DNA from 4 places in the Roseibium salinum genome. Region 1 is predicted to be linked to each of the others. Evidence: predicted binding sites of a transcription regulator. Region 1 holds the regulator's gene; each other region holds the start of a gene.
What was found. The regulator PhoB, encoded in region 1, activates phosphate uptake and scavenging genes when phosphate is short. The targets are predictions, from matches to a motif close to TGTCATNNANCTGTCAT.
Positions count from the first base shown of each region.

Region 2: a site for PhoB is predicted at 1,882-1,898, ahead of ON753_RS13585 (PhoX family protein). Genes of this name have one in related genera too.
Region 3: a site for PhoB is predicted at 3,549-3,565, ahead of ON753_RS22490 (alkaline phosphatase D family protein). Genes of this name have one in related genera too.
Region 4: a site for PhoB is predicted at 3,313-3,329, ahead of ppk2 (polyphosphate kinase 2). Genes of this name have one in related genera too.

Region 1 is NZ_JAPEVI010000003.1:2,266,502-2,271,324, forward strand. It holds gene ON753_RS15045 (aspartate aminotransferase family protein) at 1-151, opposite strand, end outside; gene ON753_RS15050 (GcrA family cell cycle regulator) at 552-1,079, shown strand; gene phoB (phosphate regulon transcriptional regulator PhoB) at 1,380-2,078, opposite strand; gene phoU (phosphate signaling complex protein PhoU) at 2,151-2,849, opposite strand; gene pstB (phosphate ABC transporter ATP-binding protein PstB) at 2,879-3,676, opposite strand; gene pstA (phosphate ABC transporter permease PstA) at 3,688-4,823, opposite strand, start outside.
Region 2 is NZ_JAPEVI010000003.1:1,950,208-1,955,030, forward strand. It holds gene ON753_RS13585 (PhoX family protein) at 1-1,811, opposite strand, end outside; gene soxR (redox-sensitive transcriptional activator SoxR) at 2,094-2,579, opposite strand; gene ON753_RS13595 (VOC family protein) at 2,678-3,064, shown strand; gene ON753_RS13600 (HlyD family secretion protein) at 3,105-4,346, opposite strand; gene ON753_RS13605 (hypothetical protein) at 4,347-4,823, opposite strand, start outside.
Region 3 is NZ_JAPEVI010000003.1:3,853,621-3,858,443, forward strand. It holds gene ON753_RS22480 (MarR family winged helix-turn-helix transcriptional regulator) at 160-621, shown strand; gene ON753_RS22485 (multidrug effflux MFS transporter) at 618-1,832, shown strand; gene ON753_RS22490 (alkaline phosphatase D family protein) at 1,876-3,450, opposite strand; gene folP (dihydropteroate synthase) at 3,686-4,522, shown strand; gene folK (2-amino-4-hydroxy-6-hydroxymethyldihydropteridine diphosphokinase) at 4,560-4,823, shown strand, end outside.
Region 4 is NZ_JAPEVI010000003.1:3,937,804-3,942,626, reverse strand. It holds gene ON753_RS22900 (cytochrome b/b6 domain-containing protein) at 1-557, shown strand, start outside; gene ON753_RS22895 (helix-turn-helix transcriptional regulator) at 554-1,075, shown strand; gene ON753_RS22890 (Gfo/Idh/MocA family protein) at 1,177-2,184, opposite strand; gene ppk2 (polyphosphate kinase 2) at 2,331-3,239, opposite strand; gene ON753_RS22880 (TetR/AcrR family transcriptional regulator) at 3,436-4,101, shown strand; partial or broken gene ON753_RS22875 (carboxyl transferase domain-containing protein) at 4,171-4,823, shown strand, end outside.

The DNA.
Region 1 (4,823 bases):
GCGGGTGGCTGTGGCCGAGCGCGTTCACGGCAATACCGGAACCGCAATCGAGGAATCGTCGGCCGTCTGCCATTACCAGCCAGACACCTTCCCCGTGATCGAAAGACAGGTTCGATCTTGCGTAGTTTCCAAATAGTGCCGTCTCGGACATTCCTCGTACAACTCCTGTTAGCGCCTTTCCCGCTCCGGTTACGTCACGATAACGGTACGGAAAGGCCAAAACGCAACGTGCCGCCCCGATGAGGCGGCACGCAGCGGAGAACTTATACACCGTCCCTACCGTTGCCTGTCAATGGAAATGCCGTATTTGCCCGCAAATCGGGAAGTCACGACACGTTCAACGGGCTCGCCTTATTTGGGGAAAAGTCGGTTCATCCCCAATTGGTTTAAGACCAGTGGTTGCCTCACAAATTAACACTATTGTAACCTCTGGGCAGTCAGACACGAGATCTCGTGACGTCAATCGGATACAGGCACTAGATATGCCGATCGAGCGCATGCTTGTCACGAGGCTAATGGCCGCCGGTCGGTCAAATAAAAAGGGTGCGGCAATGAGCTGGACGAACGAACGGGTTGAGCTTCTCAAAAAGCTTTGGAGCGACGGCTTGAGCGCCAGTCAGATTGCGGGCGAGCTGGGCGGGGTGACCCGCAACGCCGTGATCGGCAAGGTGCACCGGCTGGGCCTTTCCGGCCGCGCCAAAACGGCCTCCAACCCGTCCAAACAGCGTCGCGCACGACCCAACGCTCCCGCGGGCACTTCGGCACCGAAGAAACCGGCCGCCCAGCCGCAATCGATCGGCGCGACCGCCCTGAAGGCCGATTACGCACCGGCTCCGGTGGCCGAAGCAAAACCGGAACCGATCGCGGAACTGGTCCCGATCTCCCAGCGTGCAACGATCCTGACGCTGACCGAGCGGACCTGCAAATGGCCGATCGGTGATCCGGCAACGGACGACTTCTATTTCTGCGGCCGCCAGTCGGATGCCGGCGTGCCCTATTGCGCGCACCACTGCAAGATCGCCTACCAGCCGGTCGCCGACCGCCGCCGCGACCGCAAGGTGATCGCCCAGGCATCCTGACGCAACAGTTCAGCTCAGACTTGAAGTGCCCGCCGATCCGGTGGGCATTTTTGTTTTCTGACCCTGCGATCTCCATCGCCAGCCGGGCGCGCCGGGATCGGAGAGCCGCAAGCCCGTTCTCCTTCCATCCTACACGACAGACCTCGGCTCACCGGTCCCGGATCTGCGCTTCGCTCCGTCCGGGAGGACGAAGGAAAGGTTGTCGCTAGGCTAGGCCGGGTGCACCACGGCTATGGGCATTCGTGAAGGGGGTGCCCGTTTTCGGCAGTGCGGGCGGCGCGGCAGTGGCGCCTCTACGGTTCAGCCTGTTGCCGAGAACTGATCGTTGAAGGCGTACCCGGCGCCGCGGACGGTGCGGATCGGGTCACTGGCCTTGCCCTTGTTGAGCGCCTTGCGCAGGCGCCCGACATGGACGTCCACGGTGCGCTCGTCGACATAGACGTCGTGACCCCAGACGCCGTCGAGCAACTGCTCGCGCGAGAAAACACGCCCGGGCGACGTCATCAGGAATTCCAGCAGACGGAACTCCGTCGGCCCGAGATGGATCTCCTTGGCGTTCCTGCGGACGCGGTGCGTTTCGCGGTCCAGTTCGATGTCGCCGGAGCGCAGCATGCTCGACACCACTTCCGGGCTTGCCCGCCGCAGGATGGCGCGCACGCGGGCCATCAGTTCGGGCACGGAGAAGGGCTTGACCACGTAGTCGTCGGCCCCTGTCGCCAGGCCGCGAATGCGCTCGGCCTCCTCGCCGCGGGCCGTGAGCATGATGACCGGCAGACGTTCGGTATCTTCACGGGCACGCAGGCGCCGGCACAGTTCAATTCCGGACAGGCCCGGCAGCATCCAGTCGAGGAGCAGGAGATCCGGGAGGCTTTCCCTCAGCCGGAGTTCCGCTTCATCGCCGCGGACACAGGATTCAACCGTGTATCCTTCCGCTTCCAGATTGTATCGCAACAGAAGGCTGAGTGGTTCTTCGTCTTCAACGATGAGCACCTTCGGCATACAGTATCGCTCCACTTCCCTCACCGGCGCCGAGCGCCGGACAGTTCATTCCTGGCGTTCAACGAGCAAGGTTCAGGCAGGACCCATGGTTTCGTCCATCTTCGTGCGCTCTTCCGGCAGGCGCTCACCGGTGACCATGTAGTAGACGTTCTCGGCGATGTTGGTCGCGTGATCGCCGATGCGCTCGATGTTCTTGGCGCAGAACAGGAGATGGACACACTGGGTAATGACCCGGGGGTCTTCCATCATGTAGGTCAGCAGCTCGCGGAAGATCGAGGTGTAGATCGCATCGACCTCGGCATCGGCCTCCTGGACCCGGCGCGCGGCTTCGGCGTCCTTGCGGGTATAAGCGTCCAGCACCTGCTTGAGCTGCGACAGGGCAAGCTCGGTCATGTGCTCGACGCCGATGGCAAGCTTCTTGGACTGCAGCCCGCTGTCGATGGCAATCGCCCGCTTGGCGACGTTCTTGGCCAGGTCTCCGACCCGTTCCAGGTCGTTGGCAATCCGCGTTGCCGCGGTGATTTCCCTGAGGTCCTGGCCCAGCGGCTGGCGGCGGGCGATCATTTCGATCAGCTTCACCTCGACTTCGTGATGCAGCGCGTCCAGGCGCTCATCCTGACGGATGGTGGTTCTGGCCAGCTCGAGATCCTGCGAAACCAGCGCGGACACGGCATCCGCAAAGGCCCTTTCAGCCAGGCCGCCCATTTCGGCGATCTTGCCGGCCATGTCCGTCAGTTCCTGGTCAAACGCCGAGACAATATGTTCAGACATCGTGTGTCCCCTAGTATCCGGTATTTCGGTCAGCCGAAGCGGCCCGTGATGTAGTCCTGCGTCCGCTTGTCCTTCGGGTTGGTGAAGATGTCCTGGGTCAGGCCCTCCTCGACCAGCACGCCAAGGTGGAAGAATGCGGTACGCTGCGAGACGCGGGCCGCCTGCTGCATGGAGTGCGTCACGATGACGATGGTGAAATTCTCGCGCAGTTCGTCGATCAGCTCTTCCACTTTCGCCGTCGCGATCGGGTCGAGCGCGGAGCACGGCTCGTCCATCAGGATCACTTCCGGGCTGACGGCGATCGCACGGGCGATGCACAGACGCTGCTGCTGGCCGCCGGACATGCCCGTGCCCGGCTCGTCCAGGCGGTCCTTGGCTTCTTCCCACAGTCCCGCCTTCTGCAGGCTGGAGGCGACGATGTCGTCCAGCTCGGCCTTGTTGCGGGCCAGGCCATGGATGCGCGCCCCATAGGCGACATTGTCATAGATCGACTTCGGGAACGGATTGGGCTTCTGGAACACCATGCCCACCTTTGCCCGCAGCCGCACCGGATCGACCCTGGGATCGTAGATGTTTTCACCGTCGATCTCGATCCGGCCCTCGACCCGGCTGCTCGCAATCGTATCGTTCATGCGGTTCAGACACCGCAGGAAAGTCGACTTCCCGCAGCCGGAGGGACCGATGAAAGCCGTGACCGACTGTGGCCGGATTTCAATGCTCACATCCTTGATGGCATGGGTATCGCCGTAATAGACCTGCACATTCCCGGCAGAGATCTTGCTCTGTGACATGTTGTTCGCCTGTTCGATTGTCGGCATCTCGTTCATCGGCTCGGTCCTTACCAGCGGCGCTCAAACCTGCGGCGCAGGATGATCGCGATAATGTTCATGGCCATCAGGAATACCAGCAGGACAATGATCCCGCCCCATGCCCGCTCGTAGAATGCCGGGTCGGCTCGCTTCGCCCATTCGTAGATCTGGGCCGGCATGGCCGAGTTCGGCGACAGGAAACCGGCGGCGACGCCATCGGGAAAATTGGAGGCGATGAAGCCGACCATCCCGATGAGAAGCAGCGGCGCCGTCTCCCCAAGCGCCTGCGCCAGACCGATGATCGTGCCGGTCAGGATGCCCGGCATCGCCAACGGCAGCACGTGGTGAAAGATCGACTGCATTTTCGACGCGCCGATGCCGAGGGCCGCGTCGCGAATGCTCGGCGGCACGGCCTTGAGGGAGGCGCGCGTCGAAATGATGATCGTCGGCAGGGTCATCAGGGTCAACACCAGGCCGCCGACAAGAGGAGCCGACTGCGGCAGATGCATGAACTGGATGAACACCGCCAGACCGAGGATACCGAACACGATCGACGGAACCGCGGCGAGATTGGAAATATTCACCTCAATCAGGTCGGTAAACCGGTTCTGCGGCGCGAACTCCTCCAGATAGATAGATGCAGCGACGCCGATAGGCAGGGAGAGCACCAGCACCACCAGCATCATGAACAGCGAGCCGACCATGGAAGCGCCGATACCGGCCTGCTCGGGACGAGAGTCCGACGCATCGGTGCCGAACACGAATTCCCAGTTGAAACGCTTCTCCAGAATGCCGGCTGCCTGCAGTTGATCGGCGAGATCCAGATGCGCCGCATCAAGGTTCTTGTCCTGTGCCAGGTCGTCGCGATCCACGCGGCCCTTCATATAGCCATCGACGCGGGAGGAGGCGATCAGATCGAACCCGACCGTGGAGCCGATGCTGTCCGGATGGGCCAGGACATGGTCGCGGATCGTGGCTGCCGCACCGGAGGAAAACAGCTTCTCGAGGTCCTTCGCCGATATGCCGGTGGAAATGTTGGCCGCTGACAGGTCGTTTTCAAAGGCCTCGATGAGGATCGCCCGGTACTTGGACGTTTTGACGACGGATTTTTCCGCTTCCTCGATCTGCTGCTGGTTCAGCGGGACCTCGACCTTCACGAAGGTCT
Region 2 (4,823 bases), 320 kb from region 1:
TTCGGGTGCTGGACGCCGACGAACAGGGTGCGCTTGTCGGCGGACCAGGCAATACCGGTCACCTCCGCGCCATAGGGCACGGTCATGAAGCGCTCGATCCGGCCCGTCGCCGGGTCACCGACCAGCATCTGGTTGTTGCCCATGCCGGCAAAGTCGCCCTCGTTGTCGTCATCACCGTCCGTCTGGATCCAAAGCAGGCCCGTGGTGTCGAACATCATGCCGTCCGGCGAATTGAACATGTTGCCGGAATTGATGTTTTGCGAACCGGCATAGGCATCCTCATGAACGTCCGGATTGCCGGCCATCACGAACAGGTCCCATTTGAATTTCGGATCGACGTGATCGTCGTTCTCAGGATACCAGCGGACAATCTGGCCGTAGTGGTTCTGCGCGCGCGGGTTCGGTCCGTTGACGGGCGTCTCGTCACCGCCGGCATTCGGCTTGACCGCGCGGTTCTTGTTGTTGGTCAGGGCGCAATAGGCTTCGACCGCGACCGGGTTGACCGCCACCCATTCCGGACGGTCCATGGTCGTCGCGCCGACCTTGGATGCCGCCATGCGGGTGAACATGCAGACTTCCGCCAGGCTCATGCCGGTGGTCTCCGCAGTCAGGGCAAGCCATTCGCCGCTGCCGTCCTCGTTGAACTTCGCGACGAACAGCGTGCCGTCATCGAGCAGGCCATCCGTGGATGCACCCGGCGTATAGGCGCCGTTGGAAACGTATTTGTAGAGAAACTCGCCGCGCTCGTCATCGCCCATATAGACGACGACACGGCCGTCACGCGCCAGCGTGCAGGCAGCGTTCTCGTGCTTGAAACGGCCGAGAGCGGTGCGCTTGACCGGCGTGGAACTCGGGTCGCTCGGATCGATCTCGACAATATAGCCGCAGCGGCGCGGTTCGTTGACATTCCTGGAGATGTCGAAGCGCTCGTCGAATTTCTCGTAGTCGTAACGGCTTTCCAGGGAGATGCCGTATCGCTTGAAGTCCTCCGGACGCTCGAAGTTCGCATCCGTGGAACCGAAATAGCCGTTGAAGTTTTCTTCGCAGGTCAGGTACGTGCCCCAGGGCGTCCTGCCGGCGCCGCAGTTGTTGAACGTGCCGAGCGATGTGGTTCCGCTCGGGTCCGCGTCGGTCTTCAGAAGGTCGTGACCTGCTGCCGGACCGGCGAGCCGCATTGCGGTGTTGTGGGTGATACGGCGGTTGAGCGGGCTGTCCACGACCACGTTCCAGCCGCCATCGCCTTCTTCCACTTCCATGACTGTGACGCCCTGCAGGTTCTGCATCTTGCGGACGTCTTCAGCCGATTGAGGCTTGCCGTCCTCGGTGTGCGGCAGGTTGATCTTCGGATTGGCGTATTCATGGTTGACCGCGATCACCTGCCTGTCACCAACCGCGAAGAGTTCCATACCGTCGGTGTTCTCGCCGAATACCCGGTCCGAAGTCCTGGCATCACCGCCTGTCTCATGGTCGAAGTCGAGGGCGTCCGAGAACAGCCTGTCGCCCCATTTCACGAGGATGTCCCAGGTGTAGCCTTCGGGCACGTGGACGGTGGCATCGGTTGCAATCGGGATAGGGTTGAACGCGAACCGGCCGGCTTCCTGCGCCCGGGCCGAGGTGGAATTCATCAGGCTCACGCCGCTTCCCAGCCCCATTGCAGCCGCGCCGGAGCCGAAGGCCACGAGGCCGCCCAGGAAACCGCGGCGGGAAAGGCCTGCTTCCACGACACGGTCGAAATCGGTGGTTTCAGGGGTCGGGCGAACGAGTTCGTCCCATTCGTCCCAGGACAGGTCATCGTGGCTGATACGGGTCATGTTTGCTCTCCAAAGGATGGCTAAAGGAAACTACACCCGGACTGCGTTAGACAAGCATCATGACAACTGCGCAACAGTTCGGCGACAAGTACGCAAATCCTGATGTCACATGACCGTTTCACCATCGGCGGGCTTCCGGCGCATTCGCCTGAGCCCCGGGCGCCCGTCCTTGTGTCACGGCGGAAATCCGCCCTTCAGGCGGCTTTCAGTCACGGATTTAGTTGCGTCCCGGCGTGAGCGTCGGCCGGGACTGAAGGGTCAGGTTTTCCACGTCTTTTGAGGTCATGCGTCTTCATCCTGCAGCTCCCGCTCAGGCAGGTCGGGCCGGTCGCCATAAAGATACCGCGGCCCGCGCCCGAGACGCGAGGCCGCATCGCCCGCGTTATAGAGACGGCAGCTTTTCATCGACAGGCACCCGCAGCCGATGCAACTGTCCAGCTTGTCCCTCAATGCGGTCATTCGCTGGATTCTCTCATCCAGATGCCTGCGGAAGTCCTTGCTGATCCTCGTCCAGTCCGCCTTGGTCGGCGCCCTGCCCTCCGGCAGGCTTTTCAGCCGGTCGGCGATTTCGGCAATCGAAAAGCCGAACTCCTGGGCCACGAGGACAAAGGACAGCCGGCGGATATCGGCGCGCATGAACCTGCGCTGGCCGCCCCGATTGCGGGCCGGATGAACGAGCCCCCGTTCTTCGTAAAACCGGATCGCCGACACGGAAAGACCGGTGCGGTCAGCCAGTTCGCCGATGGTGAGCAGATCGGTCGTCTTCATAACCTTTTTCAAAATTTCACCTTTCGCCTCTTGACCTAAACTTAACTTGAGGAATTATCTCTGTGTCTGCTTCGAGTCAAATCTTGAAAGGAGACGTTATGAGCACCGCATTCCTGGAACATGTGAACGTGACAGTCAGCGATCCCGAGGCCACGGCGAAACGGCTGCACGACTGGTTCGGCTGGAAAGTCCGCTGGAAAGGTGACAGTCTTGGCGGCGGCACCACGTATCACATCGGCAACGAGACGAGCTACATCGCCGCCTACACCCCGCCCAAGGCCACCACACCCCTAAGTGGCGACAGCTACAGCCATCGCGGCGGGCTGAACCACGTGGCCGTTGTCGTCGATGACCTGGATGCGGCAGAGGCGCGGATCAGGGCCGGCGGATACGTCCCCCACAATCACGCCGCCTATGAGCCGGGCCGCCGGTTCTATTTCGAGGACGATGACGGCATCGAGTTTGAAGTCGTCAGCTATGCCTGATCGGCTGACGGGCGGCTTCGGCCGCCCGCTCCGCTAAAACTCAATGCCCGCTCAGGACCAGCGTCTGGACAGGGTATAGCAGGGCCTGGACACGAAGCAGCATGGCGTGAACGAGCCCGACCGCATCGATCGCATGCAGGTAGATGAACTCCCCTGTTCCAAGCGGCTCGCCTGAACTCAGCCGGTCATGATTGCTGGTATAGGCATTCACGCTGCAAACCGCGCCGGGCGGCAGTCGTTTCAGACCGTCCTTGTAGATCGGCTCCAGAACGGCAGTGATCGACGCCGGCCTTACGGTCTGGCTGGTGTCGACAAGCTGACCGCCCGCAGCCACCTGTCCGGAGGCAATCTGGGTCTGCACCTCTGTGATCACCAGCGGTATGATCGTGAAAGGCTGGGCGCCGCAAAACGCCTCGGCCACCATGCCGACTTTCAAGACCTGCGCTTCGATCTGGCCAAAGCCCGCGATCAACCGTTCGTTTTGAGCGTCCTTGGGGATCAAGATCCCCGCCGGGCGCATGATCGGATTCACGATGTCGCCAGGCCGCAGCACAAACTGACTGACCGTCCCGTCAACACCGGCATAGACAGTCGTTTTCGCCAGTTCCACTTCCGCCTCGGCCAGCCGCGCTTGCGCGCTTTTCAGCTTCTCTGGCAAGAACACATTGATCTTGGTTTCGGCCAGGTCCCTGTTCGCCTCCGTTGCTTTCATGGCACCCGTCATGGCTTCCACGGTGGTCTGCAGTTTTTCGACATCCCGCACGCTGACCGCGCTGGCGTTGCGGGTAAACAACTCCTGTCTCGTGTCGAACTCATCCTGGGCCTGCTTCAAGGCTGCCTGTGCCTGCTCGACCTGCGCGGTGGCAACGGCAAGTTCGCCCGTTGCCAGCGCAATCTCTCCCTGGAGTTCGGCAACCTGCTGCCGCGCCGTGCCGACGGCAGCCTGCTGGCGGCTGCTGTCCAGCTTGAAGATGGGATCTCCCGCCTTGACGTCATATTCGAGGCCGACCGGTACGTAGGTTTCCGCCACGCGGCCCGAACCTTCCGGCAGGATCGCGATGGTGCGAAACGCGGAAACCGCACTCGTGGCGGTCGGGTGAAAGTAGAAAACCAGTGTGATCAGCGCCACCGTAAGCATCAGGCAGGTGACGATGCCGTAGCGCAGCTCGTACCAGACCGAGTAGAGCGTGATCTCGTGGCCGATCCGTTTGCCCTGCCCATAGCGGCGGTAAAGAAAGTCCGGCAAGATCGTCAGCACTGAACAGAACAGAAGTTCAAACATTTATGCCTCCTGCCTGGGTGCGGATTGCCGAGTGTCCGTTGCCGTCTCACCTGCCGGGGCCGCGGCATCGCGCTCCTCCGCCGGGCTGTCCGGCTCGCTTGCCTCCCTCAAGGGCTCCGGACCAATGCCGCTTCGAACATCAGGCCGGTTGGCCATCCGGCTCAGCGAATTCGCAATCGAGCCAAGCGGAGACACGAAATCCGGGACCTGAACGAATGCCAACAGGAGGGCGGCAACCCAGAAGATGTTGTTATGCGTAAAGAGCGCGAGAAGGCCGAGCACGGCAACCAGCTCAAAATGCATCCGGCCATGCTTGTGCGCGAGGCGCTCCGGCAAGGAATGAAGGTGCAGGTAGAACGTCCCCAACAGGACAACACCGATGATGAGCACGGCCAGCATGATCATCATCAGCGGATCGCTTCCTTCCATCGACGGTAAGAACGCCGGCAGATGCTCGGGCGCAAGTTCATGCGTATT
Region 3 (4,823 bases), 1.6 Mb from region 1:
TGTCTGGATGTGAGATTTCTACAAATCGGCAGCCTCGCCGAATTTGGCGCCTTTATACGCGGCACGGGACGATTGTGCAACGCACTGTCATCGCTGCGCATTGACAGGATGAACGTGAAGGCGTATTTCGTAAGGTAACCTTACTATATTGGAGCGACAATGTCACTTCCTCCGCCGAATGTCGGAGTCACCATGCTGGTCGTGGACCTGGCGCGGTTGCTCCGGCGGCGCTTCGAGGCGGCCCTTCTGGAGGTGGAGACGGGATTGACGGCCGGTGAGGCCCGTACGCTGTTTTACGTGTGGCGCTATCCGGGGCAGCGGCAGTCCGTGCTGGCTGAAGCCATGTTCGTCGAACCGATGACCCTTGTCGGCTATCTGGATTCACTCGAAAGGGTCGGCCTGATCAAGCGTTGTCCCGACGAGAGCGACAGGCGGGCGAAGCTGGTCCAGCTGACGCCAAAGGCCGATCCGCTCCTTGAAAATATCGGCATTGCTCTTCAATCCGTGCGCGCGAAAGCACTTGAAGAGATCCCGAACGACCAACGGAAAACACTGGAATCGCTTCTGCAGACGATGAAGGACAGCCTGCTGCAGGAGGTTCCCAGAGGGAAACACAAATGAACGGCGACAGATCGATCATGAGCGCGCGGCGCACATCGTTGCTCGGGGCGGGGCTTGTCGCCATCGGCCCCATTTCGATGGCGCTCTACACGCCCGCCATGCCCGCGCTTGTCGAAGCCTTCGGGACGACGGATGCCGCCGTCAAGCTGACCCTGACGGCCTATTTTGCCGGGTTCGCGCTCACCCAGCTCTTCTGCGGCCCGCTGACGGATGCCTTCGGCCGCAAGCCCGTGACCCAGGCCTTTCTGACCCTCTATCTCGTCTCCAGCGTGCTGGCGACCTTTGCGCCGACGGTCGAATTCATGGTGGTCGCGCGCGCGCTTCAAGGTGTCGGCGCGGCAGTTGGAATTGCCGTGTCCCGGGCCATCGTCCGCGACCAGTTCACCGGGCAGGCCTCGGCGAAGATCATGAACACCATCGCCATGATGCTGGCGCTCGGACCGGCGGTCTCGCCGACCATCGGCGGCGTCGTCCTTGAACTGTTCGGTTGGCGGGAGGTGTTCTGGTGCATGATCATCTACGGCGCGGCGCTGATGACCGCAGTCGCCGTGTTTCAGGTCGAAACCAATCCCGGGCCCGGAATGCATCATCTCAATCCGAGGCAGCTTGCCAGGAATTACGGTACGCTCCTGAGGGACCCGCGCTTCCTGGCGCCGAGCCTTCTCGTGGGCGCAGGGCTCGGCAATCTTTACGCGCTGGCAACGGTCCTGCCGTTTATCCTGATCTACGAGGTCGGCCTGTCGCCCTCAGCCTTCGGCCTGACCATGATCATCCAGTCCGGTTCCTTCATCGCGGGCACGATTCTCACCGGCCGGCTGCTGCGCATCGTCGATGCGCAGAAACTGGTGCCCTACGGCCTGGCGCTCTGGGTCGTTGCAGCGGCGCTGATGTGCTTCAGCGCGCTGACCCAGGAGCCGTCGATCTTTTCGGTCATGGGGCCGGTGGCGCTGTTCGTCTTTGCCCTTGCGCTGGTGCTGCCGGCAAGTTTCACCGAGGCGATGGCGCCCTTTCCGTATATTGCCGGGGCCGCATCCTCCATGCTCGGGTTCCTGCAGTTCGGCGGGGGCATTGTCGCAAGTCTTGCGATCGCAGCGCTCAGCGATCCGGTCCTTGGTATGGCTTTCATCCTGCCGGGCATGCCCATTGCCGGAATTGTCTGCTACCTGTTGCTCAATCGTTTCGGCCCGCGCAGGCCTGCGCCGGCGGAGTGAAAACGGGCAGGCCGCTCCGGCCCGCCCGCTCCTGATCCGCACCCTAGCCCTGGCGAACCGGGTCGAGCGTGACCTTGTGCAACTCCGTGTCGTCCCGGTCCATCAGGCGCACGGTAAGCTGTTCGCTCTGCCCGTCGATGTCTACCAGGCCGAAGAACTGAAGGCCCATCGAGGGCGGCAGGTTCGCGCCCTGCTCGGCCGTCGGCGCCTTGACGAACTTCACCTCGGGGCCAAAGGTCATGTCGAGATCGTTGGGACCGAAGGTGCCTGCGTGGATCGGCCCGGAGACGAATTCCCAGAACGGCTTGAAGTCCTGGAACTGCGCCTTGTCCGGGTTGTAGTAGTGCGCCGCCGTGTAGTGCACGTCCGCCGTCAGCCAGACGATGTTGTCGATGTCGGCCGACTTGATGAACCGCAGCAGGGCGGCGAATTCGAGTTCGCGCCCTTTCGGTGCCCCATGGTCGCCGTTCGCGACGGCCTCAGCGCCCGCCTGTTCGGAGAAATTGTCCCAGACGATCAGCCCGATCGGCATGTCGCAGGCGATGACTTTCCAGGTGGCGCGCGAGTTGAGGAGCTCGCGTTTCAGCCAGGCGAGCTGTTCCGCACCGAGGATCCGCGTATCGAGGGTCATGCCGTCTTCCATCGAGGCGCCGTTGGGGCCGCGGTAGGACCGCAGATCCAGGAAGAAGACATCGAGCAGCGGACCGTAGGCGATCTTGCGGTAGACGCGGCCGGGCTCGGCCGGCGTATAGCGGATGGGGGTCAGTTCGTGGAATGCACGGCCCGCGCGCGCGGCGAGCACATGGACATTCTTTTCGCTGTAGCGATCGTCGGAGAGGAGGTCCTTGGCAGAAGACCAGTTGTTGACGACTTCGTGGTCGTCCCACTGGAAGAAGGTCGGAACCTCGGCATTGAAGGCGCGCAGATTTTCATCGAGCAGGTTGTATTTCCACTGGCCGCGGTACTCGTCCAGGGTTTCGGCCACCTTGGCCTTTTCTTCGGTGACGATGTTTTTCCAGATCGTGCCGTCCTTAAGTTCCACAGTCTCCTTGAGCGGTCCGTCGGCGTAGATCGTGTCGCCGGAATGGATGAAGAAATCCGGCTGATGGCCGGTCATGGTGGCATAGGTCTTCATGCCGCCGCGGTCGGTGTCGATCCCCCAGCCCTGGCCGGCGGTGTCACCGGACCAGGCAAACCGGATGTTCCGGCGCGAGGCCGGAGCCGTGCGGAAGCGGCCGGTCACCGGGTCTGAGACGGCATTGACGTCATTGAGATCGGCGAAGGCGACCCGGTAGAAGATCTCCTGGTCCGAAGGCAGGTTCTCCAGCAGGCGCTTGGCCGTGAAATCCGTCTCCGGCAGCGCGTCGATCGGCGCAAGCCGCACGGGCGTTTCGAAGGAGCCGGTGGTGTCGATTTCGACCAGCATTTTCGCCGGACGGTCGGCCCGGGCCCAGATCATGCCCGAGTTGGCGTCAACGTCACCGGATTGAAGTCCATGGGTGACAACCGGGCGCGAGGCGGCCCTCGACAGGTTTGGCATGGCGAGCGGCGAGGCCAGCACGAGGCCGGACGCCACGGAGGATTTCAGAAAACTGCGTCGGGAAAAAATGGAAGACATCTTGGCTCCTTGGCTGAGGATTGCGGTTGCAGGTTCCTTGGCAAAACATCAAGAGCGCGCGCGCCATGACATGCGGATGTCCATTCCACGACCGTTCCCTGAAATTTTCATGACAACACCTCCCGTGCTGCTTGACCGGCCGTGCGGGACGCGCCAAACACAGGGCTGTTTTAGGGGAGACCCATTTCAGTCCCGGTCATGAGCCCTGACCCTGAATCGCCTGAAGGACGCGATGATGCCGACCCGGATACCTTATGAACCGCCCCACTTCGATGGCAAGCGCGCCCGCCCGCATGTCATGGGAATTCTGAATGTCACGCCGGATTCCTTTTCGGACGGCGGACAATTCCATGCCGCCGAGGCTGCCCTGGCGCATGCCAGGCAGATGATCGCCGAAGGAGCCGACATTCTCGATGTGGGCGGCGAGAGCACGCGGCCCGGCTCGGAACCCGTGTCTCTCGAGATGGAGTGGTCCCGGCTCGATCCGGTCCTCGGCAAGGTCATCGCAATGGGCGTCCCCGTCTCGATCGATACCTACAAGGCGGAAATCGCCAGGCGCGCCTGCCGGGCCGGCGCGGCGCTCGTCAACGATGTCTGGGGGCTGCAGAAAGACCCGGCCATGGCCGATGCGGTGGCCGAGGCCGGCGTGCCCGTGGTGATGATGCACAACCGGCTGGCGGCCGACCGGGATCTCGACATCATGAGCGACATCGACCGGTTCTTCGAAGTGTCGATGGACCTTGCCGACAGGGCCGGAATTGCGAGAGACAGGCAGATCCTTGATCCGGGATTCGGTTTCGGCAAGACCATCGAGCAGAATTTCGTTATCCTGAACCGGTTCGAGACACTGAAGAAGCACGGCCTGCCGCTTCTGGCCGGAGCTTCCCGCAAGCGGATGATCGCCTCTGTGCTCAACAACGCGGAAGCGGGCGAGCGCCTTTATGGCTCATTGACGGTTCACGTAACCGCCATGGTGAAGGGGGCGGCCATCGTCCGGGCTCACGACGTACGCCCGCATGCCGAAGCTGCGCGGATGCTGGAAGCAACCTTTCTGGAACGGAACCCGACCTGACATGACATCATCCAGCCGGACGCCGGCGACCCGCGCGATGCCGGACGCGCCCACCCGCCGTGCCCCGACCCGCTGTGCACTGGGGCTTGGCGCAAATGTCGGTGATACCAGGGCCACTCTGGACACCGCCATTTCCAGACTGGAGCAGACGGAAGGTGTCACCCTTGTCGCGAGGTCGTCCGACTACCGGGCGCCGCCGTGGGGGCCGGTGCCGCAGGACGATTACCGCAATTGCTGCATCGTCATCGATACGACCCTCACGCCGCAGGACCTGCTCGGCCTTTGTCTTCGGATCGAAAGG
Region 4 (4,823 bases), 1.7 Mb from region 1:
TGATTGCGGCGGCGGTCATTGCAAACGGGCTCATCGTCAAGCCCGGCGGCACGATCCACATCTGGATCGGCTGGGCCGTATTGGGCCTGCTGCTGCTTCGCCTCGCCTGGGGCTTGCTGGGCCCGGCCGAAGCGCGCTTCAGCACGTTTCCACCCGACCCGCGCGCCGCCTTGTCGCACCTTGTGGATCTCGTTCGCGGCAGGCCGCGAGAGTATCCATCTCACAACCCTGCCGGGGCGATGATGGCCTATGCGCTCTGGGCGTGCCTGGCGGTCGTCACCGTGACGGGCCTGGTGATGACGGAGGCGAAAAGTCCGATTACAATCGCCGAGGAAAAGGCGGCGGTTGCCGCCGGTGACTGGTCTGTCCTTGTCGGAGCGGACGACAGCGAAGGTGATGAAGACCTCGGCGAGGTCGTCGAGGAGGTGCACGAAGTGACTGCGAACCTGATGCTTTTCCTGGCGCTGCTTCACGTTGCCGGAGTTGCGGTTGAAAGCCGTGCACTGAGGCGCAATCTTGTACGCTCGATGATTTTCGGGCGGACAAAGAACCAATGAAGCAGAAACGAGCAGGTCTTCAGCCTGGGCAGCGACAGATCGCTGCCCTTTCCGCTTTCATGTTGCTGCAATCCGTCGCCGCCGCATTTTTCGTCGGCGACGTCTTCTGGGACTTGATGAACGACCTTGGCAGTCCTCATTCGCTGCTGGAAGCGTTTGTCGTCTTTGTCCTGATTTCGGGAATCTTCCTCGCGGGCTGGCAGCTCAAGCTCACCATGCACAGGATGCAATACCAGGAACGCGCGCTTGCCACTGCGCGCGGTGAATTGTCCGGGATCATCGAGACCCAATTCACGGAATGGGGCCTGACCCCGGCTGAACGCGATGTGGGGCTGCTTGCCCTGAAGGGGCTCGACCTCACGACGATTGCCCAGATGCGAGGGGCGGCGCAAGGCACCGTCCGCGCTCAGTTGACTAAGATCTATGCCAAGGCAGGGGTCTCGGGCCGTCACCAGTTTGCCGCCTGGTTCGTGGAAGATCTGCTCGACGAAGGTCTTTCCACAAACCAGTCTGGCTGACGACTTCCGCGGCCGCTTCGGCGATACCCACATGAACTGCAGGATCGGACCGGTTCGGGCCGGGGCGAGAGCATGCTCTGGCGAAGATGGCCCTCACCGGGTCAGCTTAGCGAAACCCAGCCACCATCCACAGCAGAGGCAAACAGGGCATCCAGGACCTTCATGTTCTGGATCGCGTCTTCCAGGCCATAGGGCAGCGGTGCTTCGCCGGCAACGGCCTTTCCGAACACGTCGACGAGTTCGGCATACTGGTCGCAGGGCGAAATGATCTGGGTCTGCATCACCGCGTCTCCCAGGACCGAGCCGTCGTCGACGCGCAGGGAAACCGCCTCGCCTTGCGGCGCATTCACCGGAATGACGATCTCCAGCCGCTTCTTCGTGCCGACGAGCTGGACACGCTGGTAGGGCGTCAGCTGGGTCGAGACGGTGAAGGTCAGGTGCCGACCGGCGCCGAAATCCAGAAGGGCGCTGCTCATCCGGTCGGTGCCGAATTGCGGATCCTTGTCGATCAGCGACACGACCCGCTGCGGTTCCGCTTCAAAGAAGTAACGGCCCGCCAGCATGGTGTAGCAGCCGATATCGTAGAGCGCGCCGCCGCCGATATCGGCCATGTTGCGGATATTGCCCGGGTCGTCGTTGAAGTAGCTGAAAAAGGCCTGGATCGCCTTCAGTTCGCCAAGCTCGCCGGAGCGAATGATTTCACGGGCCATCATCCATTGCGGATGCGCCCGGACCATGAAGTTTTCGGCGACCAGCCTGTCCTTCGGCAGATCGCGAAGCTGGGCCGCCTCCTCCGCATTCAGCGCAAGCGGCTTTTCACACAGCACATGCTTGCCCGCCTCGACCGCCTGCCTGGTCAACGGCACATGCAGGTGGTTCGGCAGCGGAATGTAGACGGCATCCACATCCGGGTCCGCCAGCAGATCCTCATAGGAGCCATAGGCCCGTTCGATGCCCAGAGCCCTGGCGGCCGCGTCGGCCCGGGCCTTGTCGCGGGAGCCGATGGCGAAGGCGATGCCCGTCTTCGACCGCTGGATGCCGGGAATAACCTTCTTGAGGCCGATATCGGCCGTTGAAACGATCCCCCACCGGATTTTTCCGTCTTCCATCCTGGCTCCCTTTCATTCTTGAGGCACGTTACTCAGATGGCATGAATTCCTGCCGCCCCGCAAGGGCGGATTGCCGGCTTTCTGGTTCCCGCCGGCGGGAAAACCGGGTCCTTTGGGCCAGGAGCCGATCGCCAACACTTACCCCCTCAATATTTTTCCGGTACGTAGAGATGCTCCGGCAGGACCTTGCGCTCGTAGTCGGAATTGTAGCGGCGCTCCGGCAGGACGACCGGATCAGTCGGGACTTCCTCGTAGGGCAGCATGGACAGGAGATGGCTGATGCAGTTGAGACGGGCCTGTTTCTTGTCGTTGCCTTCGACGATGAACCAGGGCGCCTCGGGAATGTTCGTGCGCTCGAAAGTGTCTTCCTTGGCCTTGGTATAATCCTCCCAGCGCACGCGCGATTCCAGGTCCATCGGCGACAGTTTCCACTGCTTGAGCGGGTCGTGGATGCGCATCAGGAAGCGCAACTGCTGCTCTTCGTCCGTGATGGAGAACCAGTATTTGATCAGCGTGATGCCGGAGCGCACGAGCATGCGCTCGAATTCCGGCACGTCGTTGAAAAACTGCTCGACATGGTCCTCGCTGGCAAAGCCCATGACCCGTTCCACGCCGGAGCGATTGTACCAGGACCGGTCGAAAAGGACGATCTCGCCGGCGGCCGGCAGATGCGGCACGTAGCGCTGGAAATACCACTGGGATTTTTCGCGCTCGGTCGGCGCCGGCAACGCCACGACGCGGGCGACACGCGGGTTGAGCCGCTGGGTGATCCGCTTGATCACCCCACCCTTGCCGGCCGCGTCCCGGCCCTCGAAGATCACCACGATCTTCTCCCCGTTGTGCTGCACCCAGTCCTGGAGCTTGACCAACTCCGCCTGGAGACGCAGCAGCTCGTGAAAATAGGTGTTCCGGTCGATCGATGACTGATGCTTCTTGTCGGAAATGAAGGCCAGGTCCCTGGCGATCAGAAAGTCGTCGATCTCCATTTCCAGTTCTTCGTCCAGACTGTCCGCCCATTCGGCCTCAACCCAGGTCCTTGCACTGTCTTCGCTCATCAACGGGTTCCTTCGAATGCTGCCATGGCGAAACGCCGGGCATTTCGTCCTCCTGACGGTGAACAGGTTATGTATGTAAGTTTTTTGACATTCGCTCCCCTTCACAACCGATATTTGCTCCCGACCCGGATTTCCCGCTGAAAACCCCTTGCAAATGAACGAACGTTCATTTATTTTCTCTCTCAGGGAGAATGGTATGACCGATATCGCCGAAAAACCCCATGGCCGCGGCCCGGTCCGCGCCAAAGGGCAGGAAACCGCCGGGCGCGTCCGCAAGGCCGCCTTGAAGCGCTTTGCCGCTGCCGGCTACGCCGCCGTTTCCATGCGCGAGATCGCCGCGGATGTCGGCGTCCGGCCCGGCGCGCTCTACAACCATTTCCCCACCAAGCAGGACATTCTGAAAGACCTGATGCTGTCCCACATGGCGGAGCTCCTGTCGGCCTGGGACGAGGCGGATTTCCCTGACGGCATGGACCCGCTCGAGCGTTTCGTGCGCTTCCACATCCGCCACCATCTGGAGCGCGCCGACGAGGTGTTCATCTCCTACATGGAACTGCGCAGCCTGGAGCCGGAGAACTTCGCCCTCATCGAGGCCGAACGCCGCCGTTACGAATCCATCCTGACCGGCATTCTGGAAGATGGCGCCGCAAAGGGCCGCTACAGCATCGACGAACCGAAAGTCGCGACCCGCGCGATCATTGCCATGCTGACCGGCATTCCGAACTGGTACCGGACAGGCGGCCGCCTCAGCGAGCGGAACATCGAAGACCTTTACCTGACCATGGTGCGCAAAGCCGTCGCACCGCTTGCAACCCGGGAGCCTGCTGCGCTGAATGACACGCAGAAGGTCCCCGCACTCTGAAATCGATCAACCTCACTGCCCCATGTGCGTCCACATGAGCGCGGATTGATCCACGGGAGACCGGATGACATGAGCATCCTGAAATCGAGCCTGTCGCCCAGGAGCGACCAGTTTGCGGCCAACAGGACCGCCCATGAAGCGGCAATGGCCGTCGTGAAGGAAGCGGCACAAGCGGCGCTCGACGGCGGCGGCGAATCCGCCCGCGAGCGCCACGTCTCCCGCGGCAAGATCCTGCCGCGCGAACGTGTCTCCCGGCTTCTGGACCCCGGCTCGCCGTTCCTGGAAGTCGGCATGCTGGCGGCCCACGACATGTATGACGGGGCGGCCCCGGCCGCGGGCATGATTGCCGGCATCGGCCGGGTGGAAGGCCAGGAGGTGATGATCCTTGCCAATGACGCCACGGTAAAGGGCGGCACCTATTACCCCATGTCGGTCAAGAAACACCTGCGCGCCCAGGAGATTGCCGAACAGAACAACCTGCCCTGCATCTACCTGGTCGATTCGGGCGGCGCGAACCTGCCCAACCAGGACGAGGTCTTTCCCGACCGCGACCATTTCGGCCGGATCTTCTACAATCAGGCCAACATGTCCGCCAAGGGCATTGCCCAGATCGCCGTGGTCATGGGCTCTTGCACGGCCGGCGGCGCCTATGTGCCGGCCATGTCGGACGAGACAATCATCGTCAAGAACCAGGGCACGATCTTCCTTGCCGGCCCGCCCCT